DNA from 4 places in the Comamonas sp. UBA7528 genome. Region 4 is predicted to be linked to each of the others. Evidence: riboswitches for the same ligand, from Rfam matches in the RefSeq annotation. Region 4 holds a riboswitch; each other region holds the start of a gene.
The links. A riboswitch is a leader RNA that binds a small molecule or an ion and turns the genes downstream of it on or off. The one in region 4 is predicted to bind cobalamin.

Region 1: linked by a shared signal. The riboswitch ahead of B3349_RS11640 (ferredoxin-like domain-containing protein) and the one ahead of B3349_RS01220 (TonB-dependent receptor domain-containing protein) in region 4 are both predicted to bind cobalamin.
Region 2: linked by a shared signal. The riboswitch ahead of B3349_RS15570 (TonB-dependent receptor) and the one ahead of B3349_RS01220 (TonB-dependent receptor domain-containing protein) in region 4 are both predicted to bind cobalamin.
Region 3: linked by a shared signal. The riboswitch ahead of cobW (cobalamin biosynthesis protein CobW) and the one ahead of B3349_RS01220 (TonB-dependent receptor domain-containing protein) in region 4 are both predicted to bind cobalamin.

The regions. Positions count from the first base shown of each region.
Region 1 covers NZ_DLMU01000009.1:101,416-104,907, reverse strand. The annotation lists gene B3349_RS11650 (magnesium chelatase ATPase subunit I) at 1-993, shown strand, start outside; gene B3349_RS11645 (vWA domain-containing protein) at 1,005-1,655, shown strand; cobalamin riboswitch at 1,783-2,024, shown strand; gene B3349_RS11640 (ferredoxin-like domain-containing protein) at 2,213-3,469, shown strand; gene B3349_RS11635 (precorrin-8X methylmutase) at 3,453-3,492, shown strand, end outside.
Region 2 covers NZ_DLMU01000013.1:22,020-25,511, reverse strand. The annotation lists gene zigA (zinc metallochaperone GTPase ZigA) at 1-816, shown strand, start outside; cobalamin riboswitch at 959-1,213, shown strand; gene B3349_RS15570 (TonB-dependent receptor) at 1,450-3,492, shown strand, end outside.
Region 3 covers NZ_DLMU01000009.1:107,718-111,209, reverse strand. The annotation lists gene B3349_RS11665 (GNAT family N-acetyltransferase) at 1-543, shown strand, start outside; cobalamin riboswitch at 581-799, shown strand; gene cobW (cobalamin biosynthesis protein CobW) at 1,229-2,311, shown strand; gene cobN (cobaltochelatase subunit CobN) at 2,311-3,492, shown strand, end outside.
Region 4 covers NZ_DLMU01000001.1:266,035-269,526, forward strand. The annotation lists gene B3349_RS01220 (TonB-dependent receptor domain-containing protein) at 1-1,847, opposite strand, end outside; cobalamin riboswitch at 1,915-2,155, opposite strand; gene B3349_RS01225 (hypothetical protein) at 2,282-2,497, shown strand; gene B3349_RS01230 (cell division protein ZapA) at 2,494-2,970, shown strand; gene B3349_RS01235 (sensor domain-containing protein) at 3,271-3,492, opposite strand, start outside.

The DNA.
Region 1 (3,492 bases), on a different contig from region 4:
AAGTCGACCAGTGCGCGGGCGCTGGCCGCCTTGCTGCCGGCCGGCCGCTTTGTGAACCTGCCGCTGGGGGCGACCGAGGAACAGCTGGCCGGGTCCCTGGACCTGGAAGCCGCGCTGCAGCGCAGTGCGGTGGTGTTCCGCCCAGGATTGCTGGCGCGTGCCCATGGCGGCATCCTGTATGTGGATGAGGTGAATCTGCTGGCCGATGCGCTGGTGGACCTGCTGCTGGACGTGAGCGCCAGCGGCATCAACCGGGTGGAGCGCGACGGCGTGTCGCACCAGCACGATGCGCGCATCACCCTGGTGGGTACCATGAACCCGGAAGAGGGCCAACTGCGCCCGCAGCTGCTGGACCGCTTTGGGCTGTTTGTGCGGCTGGAGAATGTGCCCAGTGCCGCGGTGCGCAAGGCCATTGTCAAGACGCGCATGGCGTTCGATGCCAGTCCGCAGGCCTTTGTGGAGCAGCACGCTGCGGCGCAATCCGATCTGGCGCAGCGGGTGAAGCTGGCGCGCGAGCGCGTGGCGGCTGTGGCGTGGACCGATGCCGTGCACGACGATGTCGCCCAGCGCTGCCAGGACGCTGGGGTGGAAGGGGTGCGGGCGGATCTGGTGATGCTGCGCGCGGCACGGGCCCATGCGGCGCTGCACGGCCGCAGTGCTGTCACGCCGGCAGATGTGCAAGCGGTGGCGGAACTGGCGCTGGCCCACCGGCGTACCCAGGCAGCGCCACCTGCATCGCCCCCATCGGGCGAGCCGGCGCAGCCACCGGCCTCCGAAGAACAGGCGCAGGCGCCGCCTCCGTCACCGGCGCCTGCCTCGCAGGCAGCCGGCGGTGCTCCGTCCGGCCAGTCCGGCAACGGGGCGGCACCATCGGCGGATCCGTCGCCGGACAATGGCACCCCGGCCGATGCCTGGGGCGCCATGCCGCCCCCCCAACTGGTGGCGATGAAGACGGTCAAGGCGCTGAAGCCTTTGCCGCCAAAAAAAGCCTGACGCGCTCCGCGGTGGCGGGACTGGCCGGAAAGGCCAAGGCGGGGCGCGGTGGCAATACCTCTCGCAAGGGGCGGCTGAACGGGGCGGCCGGGCGGCGTCTGGACTGGGTGTCCACGCTGGCCTCCAAGGGGGCCGGGACACTGCAGCCCGAGCACCTGCGCTTTCGCCGCCGGCCCGTGGGGAGCAAGACTTTGCACCTGGTATTGCTGGATCTGTCGGCGTCCATGCTGCGCGGGGAAAAGCTGGCCTGGGCCAAAGGGTGCTTGCTGGCCCTGACCGAACGGTTCTACCGCGATCGCGACGATATGGCGGTGATCGGCTTTGCGGGCGAACAGGCACGGTGGCTGCAGCCGCCGGCGAAAGCCAGAGCCTTCAATGCCGACTGGATTGCACCCTTGCGCGGCGGTGGTGGAACGCCGATCCAGCCTGCCGTCGATGCCGTGGAGGGCGCGCTGCGACGCTGCCCGCCCGGTACCCGGGCCACGGTCTGGCTGCTGACGGATGGGCGGTTTGACCCGCTGCCGGTGCGCCCCGAGGGGGTGGACCGTTGCTGCATCATCGACTTTGAAAATGATGCGGTGGCGCTGCGGCGTTGCCAGCGGCTGGCGGCGATGTGGCGCGGGGAGTGGGTACGAGCGGAGCTTTTTGCCAGCGCCGGCTGAGCGCCGCAGGCACTGGTGGTGGGCGCGGCAGTCCGTGGCCGTCGGAAAAAAGCGGTGATTTGCTGCGTTGCATCAGCGACGGCCGATACTGGGGTGGAGTTTTCAGGAGGGTGGCAGATATCGCGTAAAATCTGCGCTGATCCCAGGTGTTTCGCCGCGCACTGCGCGCAAGGAAATGAAACGAGAAGCAGGTGCGTGGTTCGCCACCATTCCTGCACTGCACCCGCAACGGTAATCAGAGAAATGGGGACGCCCGTCATTGCTTGCTGCAATGACAGCCACTGCGCAAGCGGGAAGGCGCGTCCAGCTGTCAACCCCCATGGGTTGAGCTCTGTAAGTCCGGAGACCGGCCTGGCGTGAACAAGGCGCAGCGGGAGTGCATGTGGCTTGATGGGCTCGCACATCCGCGCTGCCAATCACCTCCATCTTCCATCCCCTCTGCAGATTTCAATCGTCCGGCCCGGGTATCGGCCTGACCGACTGCGGATACAGCATGGCGCGAGAGCTTCTGGGTGTGACGGTGCAGGCAGCGGCTCTGGATGGGGGCGCTACGCACCATGGCTGATTCCATCAAGGTTCAGGGATGGTGCCCCACGGCATGGAAGCCCATGCGGTCGGAAGACGGTTGGATTGTCCGGGTTCGCCCGGTCTGCGCCTCCATCAGCGCGGCGCAGTGGGCCGCGCTGGCGGCTTGGGCGTTGTCCCTGGCGCATCCCCAGATCGAGCTGACCCGGCTGGGCAATGTGCAGCTGCGCGGGGTGGCGGATGCGGACCTGCCTGCGCTGCTGGCGCAGCTGGTCGCGGCCCGGCTGATTCCGGCGGATGCGGATGCCGATCTGGCGCCCCCCGTGCATTGCACCCCTTTTTACGAGACCCATGACCGGACCCACCAGCTCGCCATGCTATTGGGCCGTGCGGTGGTGGAGCGCTTGTGCCCCAGTGTGCTGGAGCGCCAGGGCATGGCCGCGCTGCCCAGCAAGTTCGGCTTGCTGGTGGACGATGCGGCGCGCAGCCTGTGCGGTGTGGCCTCCGATCTGCGGGTCTGGGCGGATGCCGGCGGCGGCTATGGCCTGGCATTGGGCGATGCCGCCGACTGGTACCGCTTTGGCGATGTGCAGCAGCTTGTCGATGCCGCGATCCACATGGCCACCTGGTTCGCCCGTGCGCGGATGGCGGTTTCCGGTAAACCGCCCACCCGGCTGCCGGCGCTGCTGTCGTCTTTGCCGCTGGATACGCTCTTGCAGGATGCAGTGCGCCAGGGCGCGCAGCCGCCCGCCCCAGCGCCGGTGCTGCCGGGCCCACTGGCACAAGGTTGGGTGCTGGGGGTGCCGCTGGGGCGCATCGATGCCCTGGCGATGCAGGCACTGGCGGCCAGCCTGGCGGCCGACACGGAAATCCGCGTCACGCCCTGGCGTTCGCTGCTGCTGATGTCGGCGGACGCGCCGTCGTGCATTGCCCGTCTGGATGCACAGCACTGGATGACCGATGCCGCGGATGCCCGCCTGCGGGTGTCGGCCTGCACCGGAAGCCCGCGCTGTGCGCAGGCCCATGTGCCGGCACAGGACATGGCGCTGCAGTTGGCGTCCCACGTGCCCGAGCGCGGGCATCTGCACGTCAGCGGCTGCGCCAAGTTCTGCGCGCTGTCGTCCGATGCCACCTCACTGATTTTTGCCAGCCCGTCCGCAACGGACGGGGTCTGGCTCCATGCCGGTTCTGCCGGGCAGCCTGACCGTCCCAGGGGCCAGTTCCCTTACCGGGCCGGGTCGGCACTGCCTGCAGAACTCCACACACTACTTCATGACCTACCACTATGAAATGCACGGTGAAGAGATTTACC
Region 2 (3,492 bases), on a different contig from region 4:
GACATTGCGGTGCTGGACACCATGGTCACCGTGGTGGACGGCTTCAACTTCCTCAAGGACTACGAATCCCGGGACAGCCTGCGGGGGCGCGGGGAGTCGCTGGGTGAGGGCGATGAGCGCAAGGTGGTGGACCTGCTGGTCGAGCAGGTCGAGTTCTGCGATGTGCTGGTGCTCAACAAGACCGACCTCATCACCCGCGCAGAGCGCCAGCGGCTCATGGCCATCCTGAAGACGCTGAACCCGCGGGCGCGCATTGTGGAGTCCTCCTTCGGCAAAGTGCCGCTGGCGTCCGTGCTGTCCACCAAGCTGTTCAACTTCGACGAGGCGGCCAGGGCCCCGGGCTGGCTGAAAGAGCTGCGTGGCGAACACACCCCGGAAACCCAGGAATACGGCATCGGCAGCTTTGTCTACCGCTCGCGCCGGCCGTTCCACCCGGGGCGCTTTCATGCCCTGGTCGGCTCCGAATGGCCCGGAGTCATCCGCTCCAAAGGCTTTTTCTGGCTGGCCAGCCGCCCCATCTACGCGGGCAACTGGTCGCAGGCCGGGGCCGTGTGCCGCCATGGTCGGGCAGGGCGCTGGTGGGCGTCGGTACCCCGGGAGCAATGGCCGCGCGAGCCCGAGGCGCTGGCCACCATCACCCAGCACTGGGATGACAGCGTGGGCGACGCCCGCCAGGAACTGGTGCTGATCGGCATCGGCATGGACGAGCCGGCGCTGCGCCAGCGGCTGGATGCCTGTCTGTTGACCGACCACGAAATGGGCCTGGCCCCCCGGGCCTGGACCGGCTTCCACGACCCGTTTCCGGCGTGGGACTGAATGCCTGGGCACAGCGGCGCGCAGGTGGGCACCCCGAAGGGATGGCACCGGGTGTGTGGCCAGCCCGGCGCACCGATGCGGCGCATTCCGGTCGTTGCAGCCATGTGTCGTGAGCGATAATTCCTCGCTGCATTGAGATACATTTCAATGCTTGTTTCGAGGTGCTGCGTTGGCCGCAAGGCCACAGCAGTTAAACGGGAAGCAGGTGCGCTCCACAGAGCGCAATGCCTGCGCTGCCCCCGCAACGGTAAGCGAATCACCCTCTGCACACAGGTCAGACCTGAAGCCACTGCGCACTGCGTGGGAAGGCGTGGAGTGGGCCGAAAGTCCCAGGACGGATGTCCCTGGACTTCGGCATTTCGCGAGCCCGGATACCGGCCTTGTCACTTTTTTTGGACGCCGCGGGTGAGCGCGCAGTCCAGGTGGGATGGGTTCGCACGCCGAGCTGTCCTGTCTGCGCATGCCTGCCTGCGGATGTTTTCTTGAATCGGCCTTGCGGGAGAGCAAGGCCATCTGGAGCCGCGCATGCGCACCCCTTCCCGTATTTCCTATGGCCCTTCCTGCGGGCCTGTCGCTTTGCCCTGTGCACCATCGCGTGCACCATCTGGCGCATTCCCCCTTGCCCTGAAGCCCGTGACCGTGGGCGTCGCCCTGTGCTGCGCGCTGTGGGGCGCGCATGCGCAGGGAGTAGAAAACACCGCGGCCTCTGCGGCGACCGCAACCACAACCGCACCGGCTGCGGCGCTGGGCGATGTCTTCGTCACCGCCACGGCCCGGCCCGAGGACCGGGCCCGCATTGCGGCCACCACCCAGGTGATTGACCGCCAGGACATCGAACGCTCCTCGTCCCGCTCCGTCACCGACCTGCTGGCCGAGCATGCGGTGGGCTTTCTCAGCGAATGGACGGCGGCCCAGACCTCGCTGAACCTGCGCGGTGCCGCCACCGACGGCCAGGGGCGCGACTTCAAGGGCCAGGTGCTGGTGCTGCTCAACGGCCGCCGCGCCGGCACAGCCAATCTGTCCAAGCTCAGCCTGACCGATGTGGAACGCATCGAAATCGTGCGCGGCCCTGCCTCGGTGGTGTACGGCAGCCAGAACATGGGCGGGGTGATCAACATCATCCTGCGCACCGGCGCCAGCGGCCCGCTGAACCGGGTCACGGTGACTGGCAGCTCCTGGGGCGGCTGGAGCACCCAGGCCCAGACGGCAGGCGCCAGCGGCATGCTGGACTGGTATGTGGGCCTGAACACCAGCGCCCGGGATGACTACAAGTCCGGCGACGGCGGCACCGTCATGCAGAACACCGGCTGGAAGCGCCGTGGCGCGGTGGCCGCCCTGGGGCTGCAGATAGACAGCCTGAACCGGGTGGAGCTGCAGGCCCGCACCGACGGCATCTACAACGCAGGCTTCCGGGGATCCGGCGCCAACATCTACAGCAAGGATAACCGCGACAACCGCTCGCTGGACCTGACCTACACCGGCGCACTGGCCGACCAGTCCGTCAGCTGGCTGGCGCAGGTCTACCACTTTGTGGACGAGGACGAATTCAACTGGGCCTCCCCCGTAATCAAGAGCGGCACCAGCCCGGTGCCGGGCACGGCGCGCGACTACAACGACCGCAAGCTGGACGCCACCGGCATCCGCCTGCAGCCGCGCTTTCGCCTGTCCGCCGCCAACGACCTGCTGGTGGGCGTGGACTGGGAACGCAGCCATCTGCGTTCGGACCGCTTCCGTGTGGCCATGCCCGGCGGCCCGGCAGGCCAGGTGGCACCGTACGACAACAACCAGACGGAAGAGACCAAGGCGCTGTACCTGGAAGACGCGCACACGCTGCTGGACAACCGGCTGACCTTGCGCGCCGGCCTGCGCAAGACCTGGGGGGAGACCCGCTTCGACCCCACGCCCAATCTGGCGTTTGCCCAGTCCAATGTGCGCAAGTACGACACGCACACCTGGTCCCTGGGTTCGACCTGGAAAGCCACCGACGACTGGAACCTGCGCGCAGGCATCTCCACCGGCTTCCGGGCCCCGACCGCCACCGAACTGGCCGCCGACTTCACCGCCGTGGGCGGCGGGCGCACCTTCGGTAACCCCAATCTGAAGCCCGAGACCAGCCGCCAGATCGAAGTGGGCACCACCTTCACGCAGCCAGGCTGGAAGGTGGATGCCGCGCTGTTCCAGAACATCATCTCCAACCGCATCACCACCGTGTCCCGGGGCCCCAGCACCAACACCTCGGACTATGCCAACAACGCCGCAGAAGTCGTGGCGCGTGGCCTGGAGCTGACCACCAACGTCGACCTCAAGCAGGTGCTGAACCTGGGCCTGCCGGGCCAGTCGCTCAGCGCCTTTGCGGGCGGCTACTACCACTTCGACATGCGCGACAAGGGCGCGGCGGCCACCGCCAACACCGATCGCGTGCAGCGCATGTACCGCTTCCAGGCCTCTGCCGGCATGCGCTACGCCCAGGGCATGGACCGCAATGCCGGCGACTGGAGCATGCAGCTGACCGCGCTGCTGCGCGGACCGATGTGGTACGACACCGAAGAGAACCTGCTGGTGCCGCAGGGCGAACCCAGCAGCACCTATATCCACCGCAAGGGGGCCTTCACGGTGTGGAACCTGCGTGGCGACTACCGGGTGAACCGCAGCGTGAAGCTGTTTGCGGCGGTGAAC
Region 3 (3,492 bases), on a different contig from region 4:
TCTTTGTCCCCGTCCTTGTCCCATCTGATTTCCATCCAGCCGGTCGAGCGCCTGCAGGAGGTGGACGGCTTTCTGCGCGACGCACGCGTGCAGATGTTCGGTGCACGTGTGTCTGCCCAGGACACGCCGGCGGACCTGCGGCATTTCGCGCAGGTATACGGGGACAGGGGCGGGCGGATGTGGGCGGCCCGTGATGCGCAGCACGCTGTGGTGGGCAGCATCGCCTACCGTGCCTACGATGGCCGGTTTGCGCAGCTGGATTTCGGGCCGCAGTCCGTGGTGGAGGTGGTGCGCCTGTTTGTGGCACCGGCGTGGCGGCGGCAAGGGCTGGCACAGGCGTTGTTCGCCACGCTGCAGGCCCATGCACAGGCCCACCGAGTCCAGGTGCTGTATCTGCACACCCACCCTTTTTTGCCGGGGGCGCTGGAGTTCTGGGAACGCAATGGGTTTGCGGTGCTGCAGCGCGAGGCCGAGCCGGTCTGGCAGACCATCCATATGCAGTGCCTGCTGCCGCCTGCGCTGCCCGCTCCAGTGTCCACTTAGCTGCCCCCGTTGCGCGAAGGGTGGGTTGCCGCTCCTATAATTTGCGCTTTGAACAGGAGCCCTGCATGGCACAGCCCATGCCGGGTGAAACGGGAAGTCCGGTGACCTTCGCCTTCGGGTGGGAAGCATTCCGGCGCAGCCCCCGCTGCTGTAAGCCTGACCGCCACACGTCGATGCCACTGGGTGCGCTACCTGGGAAGGCCGTGTGGGCGGTATGACGGCGAGCCAGAATACCGACCTGTTTGATTGCAGTGGTATGCCACGGGGTGTGGGCTGTTTGCTGACCGGCCCTTTCCACCTGCTTCTGGTGCGACCCAGGTCTGTCGCACGCACATCCTCCCCATCGCATGCTTTTTGTCGCGTGACAGCTCGGGGAGAGCATGGTTCAACCGTTCACACATCGGCATGCCCGGCGCATGCCTGTCCCAACGTCTGTGCAGGGCGTGCGCATGGCTGCGCGCTTCGCTGCAAAGGCCTTCATGGCACGGCCTGCCGGGCAAGGCGGACGTATTCACCCTCTGACCTGTGCCGCGCAGCGTCCGTTCGGCCTGGGCGCCCACTGCCGCATGGCCGCGTCGGGGCCTGCTGCTGCACTGCGCTCCCCTCGCGCCTGCACCTCTTTCACTGGCAGCGGGCACTGAGGCCGCAGCTTTCTTTTTTCTTCGGAGCACAGGAGTTTTTGACCATGAGTACGCACCACAAGATCCCCGCCACCATCGTTACCGGCTTTCTGGGCAGTGGCAAGACCACGCTGCTGCGCCACATTCTGCAAAACGCCAATGGCCGCCGTATTGCGGTGATCGTCAACGAGTTCGGCGAACTGGGGATCGATGGCGAGATTCTGCGTGGCTGCGGCATCGGCTGTGAAGACGAAGCCAACCCGCAAAGCGGTCAGCTCTACGAGCTGGCCAACGGCTGCATGTGCTGCACCGTGCAGGAAGAGTTCTACCCGGTCATGCGCCAGCTGATTGCGCGGCGCGACGATATTGACCACATCCTGATCGAAACCAGCGGGCTGGCACTGCCCAAGCCCCTGGTGCAGGCATTCAACTGGCCTGAAATCAAGAACGCCTGCACGGTGGACGCCGTGATCACGGTGGTGGATGTGCCGGCGACGGCTGCCGGACAGTTTGCGGCCAACCCGGCGGCCGTGGATGCCCAGCGCAAGCAGGATCCGAATCTGGACCACGAATCCCCGCTGCACGAGCTGTTTGAAGACCAGCTGATCTCGGCCGACCTGGTGGTGCTGAGCAAGCTGGACCTGGCCAGCGCGCAGGACCGCGCCAAGGTGGAGGCCATCGTGCGCGAGGAGGTGCCGGCCCAGGTGAAGATCGTGGCGGCCGAGCACGGCCAGATCGACCTGGGGGTGGTGCTGGGTCTGTCCAGTGCCTCGGAAGAGAGCATCCATGAGCGGGTGGGCCACCACGAGCATGGTGAAGGCGAGGAACACCACCACGACGCGCACGACCACGATGCGTTCGACTCCGTGGTGATCGAGCTGCCCGAGGTGGACCGGGATGCGCTGCTGGCATGCTTGGCCGACATCGTGGCCGAGAACACCGTCTACCGCGTCAAGGGCTTTGTGTCCCTGGAAGGCAAGCCCATGCGCCTGGTGATGCATGGCGTGGGCAAGCGCTTTGACAGCTATTTCGACCGCCGCTGGCGCGATGACGAGGCACGCAAGACCCACCTGGTCTTCATCGGCCATGATCTGGAAGAGGACCGCATCCGCGCCGCGTTGAACGGTCTGACCGCCGGAGCGCTCTGATGCATTTGCTCGCCGTCCAGCCCGGCGGCTTTGTCGATGACGAAGCCTTTGTCTCCAGCCTGGGCCAGTCGCCGGCCGATGTGGTGGTGCTCAGTGCGGCCGACACCACGCTGGCCCTGTTGGCCGAGGCCTATGGCCAGCTGCAGGCCAGCGCCGCGCAGCAGGGCCTGGAGCAGGGACGGGACGGCGAACGCCTGCCGACGGTGCGGCTGGCCAATCTGATGCATTTGCGCCAGCCGGCCTCGGTGGACCTGTATGTCGACGAGGTGCTGCAGCATGCCCGCGTGATCGTGATCGACCACCTGGGCGGCGAGAGCTACTGGCCCTATGGCACGGAGCGCATCCGCGAGGTGTGCCGCCAGAACGGCATTGTGCTGGTGATGTTTTCCGGCGATACGACGGAAGACCTGAACCTGCTGCAAAAAAGCACGGCCTCCGTGGAGCAATGCCGCAGCATCTGGCGCTATCTGCGCGAAGGCGGGCTGGCCAATGCGCGCGAGATGTTCCGCTATCTGTGGCACAGCTTTCTGAAGGGGGCGCAGCCAGCGTTGGCGCCCCGCGCGCTGCCGTCCGCTGCGGTCTACCATCCCGACCACGACGCGGCGACGGCCGCGCACTGGCTGGAGCCGGGGCCTTTGCAGTGGCAGGTGGGCGCGCCCGTGGTCATGGTGGTGTTCTACCGCGCGCACCTGCAGTCGGGCAATACGCAGGTGTTCCACCAGCTGTGCCAGCAGCTGCTGGCGCAGGGCATGAACCCGCTGCCGCTGGCGCTGCTGTCGCTCAAGGATGCGACCAGCCTGGCCCTGTTGCACCAGCTGTGCGGTGCGCACCAGGTGTCGCTGATCCTGAACACCACCTCGTTTGCGCAGTCGTCGCTGGAAACACCGGGCGACCATGCGCTGGCGGGCGATATTCCGGTGCTGCAGGTCATCATGTCCGGCAGCAACCAGCAAAGCTGGCTGGACGATGCGCACGGTCTGCAGCCGCGCGACATTGCCATGCATGTGGCGATGCCCGAGGTGGACGGCCGCATCATCACGCGGGCCATCAGCTTCAAAGGGCTGTCGCACCGCAGTGAGCTGACGCAGTCGGATGTGGTGCAGTACCAGGCCCATGCCGAGCGGCTGGATTTTGTGGTGGCGCTGGCGCAGCGCTGGTGCCGTTTGCGCCACAAAGCCAAT
Region 4 (3,492 bases):
CAGAAGGTGCGACCCGGCGTGGCGTAATCCTGGGCCAGTGTGTAGGCCCGGTCCATCAGGTTGTCGACGCGTGCGGTCAGGGTCAGGTCCCTGCCCACCTGCGTGGAGGCCGACAGATTGAACAGGGTGTAGCCCCCCAGGCTCATGACCTGCTCGTCCTTGGCGTTGTAGCGGCGGCTGGCCGCCTGCATTTCCCCGCCCAGTGTCCACCCGTGGACGGCCGCATCCACCCCCAGGGTGGCAAAACGGCGCGAGCGGCGTTCCAGCAGCTTGCCGGTGGCCTCGTTCGTGGGGTTCTGGAAATCCAGGGAGCCATACCATTTCAGCCGACCGGTGCGGTAGGCCCCGGTCAGGGTGATGCCCTGCAGCTGCGCACGCTCCACGTTCACATAGCAGGAGGTCTTGCCGCAGCTGCCCAGACCTTTTTCATAGGACACCAGGTTCTGCAGCTTGTTGCGGTACAGCGTCACCCCCAGGTGGTTGCCCTGATCGGCCCAGCGCAGACCGATTTCCTTGTTCAGACTTTCTTCGGGGGCCAGCGCCGGATCGCCATAGTCCGAAAAGCGCTGGTACAGGCTGGGCACGCGGAAACCGGTCGAGGTGGATGCGGTGGCGCGCCACTGCGGTGCAAACGCCCAGGCGTAGCCGATGCCGCCGGTGTTCTTGCGGCCGAAGTCGCTGTCCTCGTCGCTGCGGGCATTCAGCTGCACGCTGTGGGCACCGAACTTGGCACCGTAGCCAATGGCCACGCCGGTCTGGTCGCGGTCCTTGTGGCTGGTGTTTTTCAGGCCGGTGTTCTCCAGCGTGTCTTCGCGCCGCTCCAGCGCCAGGCTCAACGTGCCCGGGCCCAGCAGCCACTCGTTCTGCAGCAGCGCCGTGCGCAGACGGGTTTCGGCTTCGTAGGTGCTGGTGCCCGAGGTCTCGTAGCGGTTGGTGGATTCGCTGACGGACAGGCGCGTGCGAAAGCGCTCCGTCCACTGGGCAGTCCAGCTCAGGCCATAGGCATCCAGCGCGCGCAGGCCACGGTCGTCCTTGACCGACTTGCTGGCGTCATACCCGGCATTGGTGCGGCTGGTCAGGGCCGTCAGTTCCAGGCGCTGGTCTGCGTTCAGTTGCAGCCCCACGCGGGCGTTGGCCGATTTGCGTGTGTAGCCATCGCGGTCTTCGTTGTGCACGCCCCGGTTCTTGGAGTCGAAGCCATGGCTTTCGGCATAGGACAGGCCCAGCGCGTAATCCATCATGCCCTGGGCGCCGCTGATGCCGGCCTCGGCCTTGCGGCTGCCGTACTCGCCGGCCCCCACGCCCACAAAGGGCTGCACGCCGGCTTCACCGCGCTTGGTGAACACCTGCACCACGCCCGCCAGCGCGTCCGAGCCATAGACCGCACCCGCGGGGCCGCGCAGCACTTCGATGCGCTCGATCAGGTCCACCGGCAGGGACTCCCACTGCGCACCGCCGGAGCCGTTCTGTACATCGACACGGATGCCGTCGATATAGACCGCCGTGTGCTGCTTGCTGGCGCCGCGCAGGTAGAGACCGGTTTCGGTGCCGGGGCCGCCGTTGCGGGTGATCTGCACGCCGGGCAACTTGGCCATCACATCTTCCAGCGACCGGCCGGCCTGCTGGTCCAGCTGGTCGCGGTCGATGACCGTCATGTCCGCGATCACATCCGACAGGCGCTGCTCGCTGCGCGTGGCGGCCACCACAGTTTCCTCCAGCGTGGAGCGAGCTGTGGGGCTCTCCTGGGCCTGGGCGGCTGCCGCCACAGCGCACAACACGGCCGCCGACACGGCAGACCACGGCAAGGCGGGCGCCACGGCACCGGCCTTCAAAACATTCGAAAACATGAGAAAAAACACCAAGTCGCCCGTACCAGCCTCCCCGCCAGTGATGGGCAAAACCATGCCCGTTCGAGCGGGCACACCAGTGTTGGCCGGTATCCGGGCTGGTCCTCCACACCATCGCCTTCCCAGACGCTTGTTCAAGGCATCCAGTGGCGGTATCAGATAGCGGGGGTGCATGGCATGCACCAGGGACTCACCGTTGCGGGGGCAGCGCAGGCTGGGCGGGTTCTGAAAAAAACGAGGCCGTCCTGCTTCCCGTTGAACTGCTGCGCGTGAACCGCGCTGCGAGCACCAACAGCACCGATTTTAGTTTCAGTCGTGCCGTTCGTAAAAAAAGTGCTGTGCACCGGTGTTTTCCAGCGTCATATGCAGGCTGATTCGGCCTTATTTCACCTGCTTACATTTAGCCACGCCTACAATTGCTACCCTCTATGTCCATGACCTCGCAGCCTTCCATGATCGAGCCGCTGGCAGAGCGTGTTGATCGCCTGCTGCTGCGCCACGCCGAGCTTCAGCGCACCAATGCCCTGCTGGCCGAGCAGGTGGCCGCGCTCACACAGGAGCGCGATTCCCTGCGTTCGCGCCTGCAGGCGGCACGTGCACGGGTGGACGCACTGATTGAGCGCCTGCCCGCCAACCAAGAGGCACCATGAGCCAGATCGAAGCGCGCATCCTCCAGCAAGACTATGTGTTGACCTGCCCCGAGGGCCAGGAAGACATGCTGCTGGCCGCCGTGCAGCGGGTGGATGCCGACATGGAACGTATCCGCAACACCGGCAAGGTGCGCGCCCGCGAACGCGTGGGGGTGCTGGCCGCCGTGAATCTGGCGTTCGAGAGTGCATCGCTCTACACCCGCGTGCAGGAACTGGAGCAGGAGCTGGAACTGACGCTGGAAAACGGCCTGGCACCTGCCGCCCCTGCGGCCGACGCACTGCCCACGGCCCCGTTGCAAGACACCCCGCAGGAAGACGCCCTGCAGCAAGCGCAGCAGGCACAGGAAGAAGCCCAGGCACTGGCTTCGCAGCTGCAAGAGCTGCTGGCGCTGCGCGAGCACGAGTTGCAACAGGCGCAGGCGCTGATCGAACGCCTGGAAGCCGCGCTGGAAGTCGACAGCAAGCTGCTGTAGAGGCCTTGCGGCAACGCCGAAAAGCTGCTGCCGCGCAAATTCCCCTTTTCTCCATCCGGTCCACCACAAGCCGCCGGGCACGCGCTAAAATGAAGGCGTCTGCAAATCTGCCGTGCTTTATATTGCCTTGAACCAATGCTCCCTGAGCACGGGCTTGGTACATTGCCAGGCAAGCGTGATCGTCTCGCGTTAGACGAACCCAACGTCTGGTTGCCCTCGCCCACCTGAACCCCCGGTTCAGGATGACGGCGCGGTGGTTTTTGCAGACACCCCCCACCCTCATCCCGGCGGCCAAAGCCGCTACACCGGCCGGTCTTCTCCCGGCACTCCGCCCCCCAGACTTCCCGCTTCCAGGCCTGCCGCCTGGGCGCGCAGCATGGCCTGGAACGTGGCCGCCTCGACCCCTGGGGCACACAGAAATCCCTGGTAGAAGCCGCAGCCCATGCGCATCAGCGTTTCACGCTGCGCAGCGGTTTCCACGCCCTCTGCCACGATCTCCACATCGAGGGCGCGCCCCAGGCC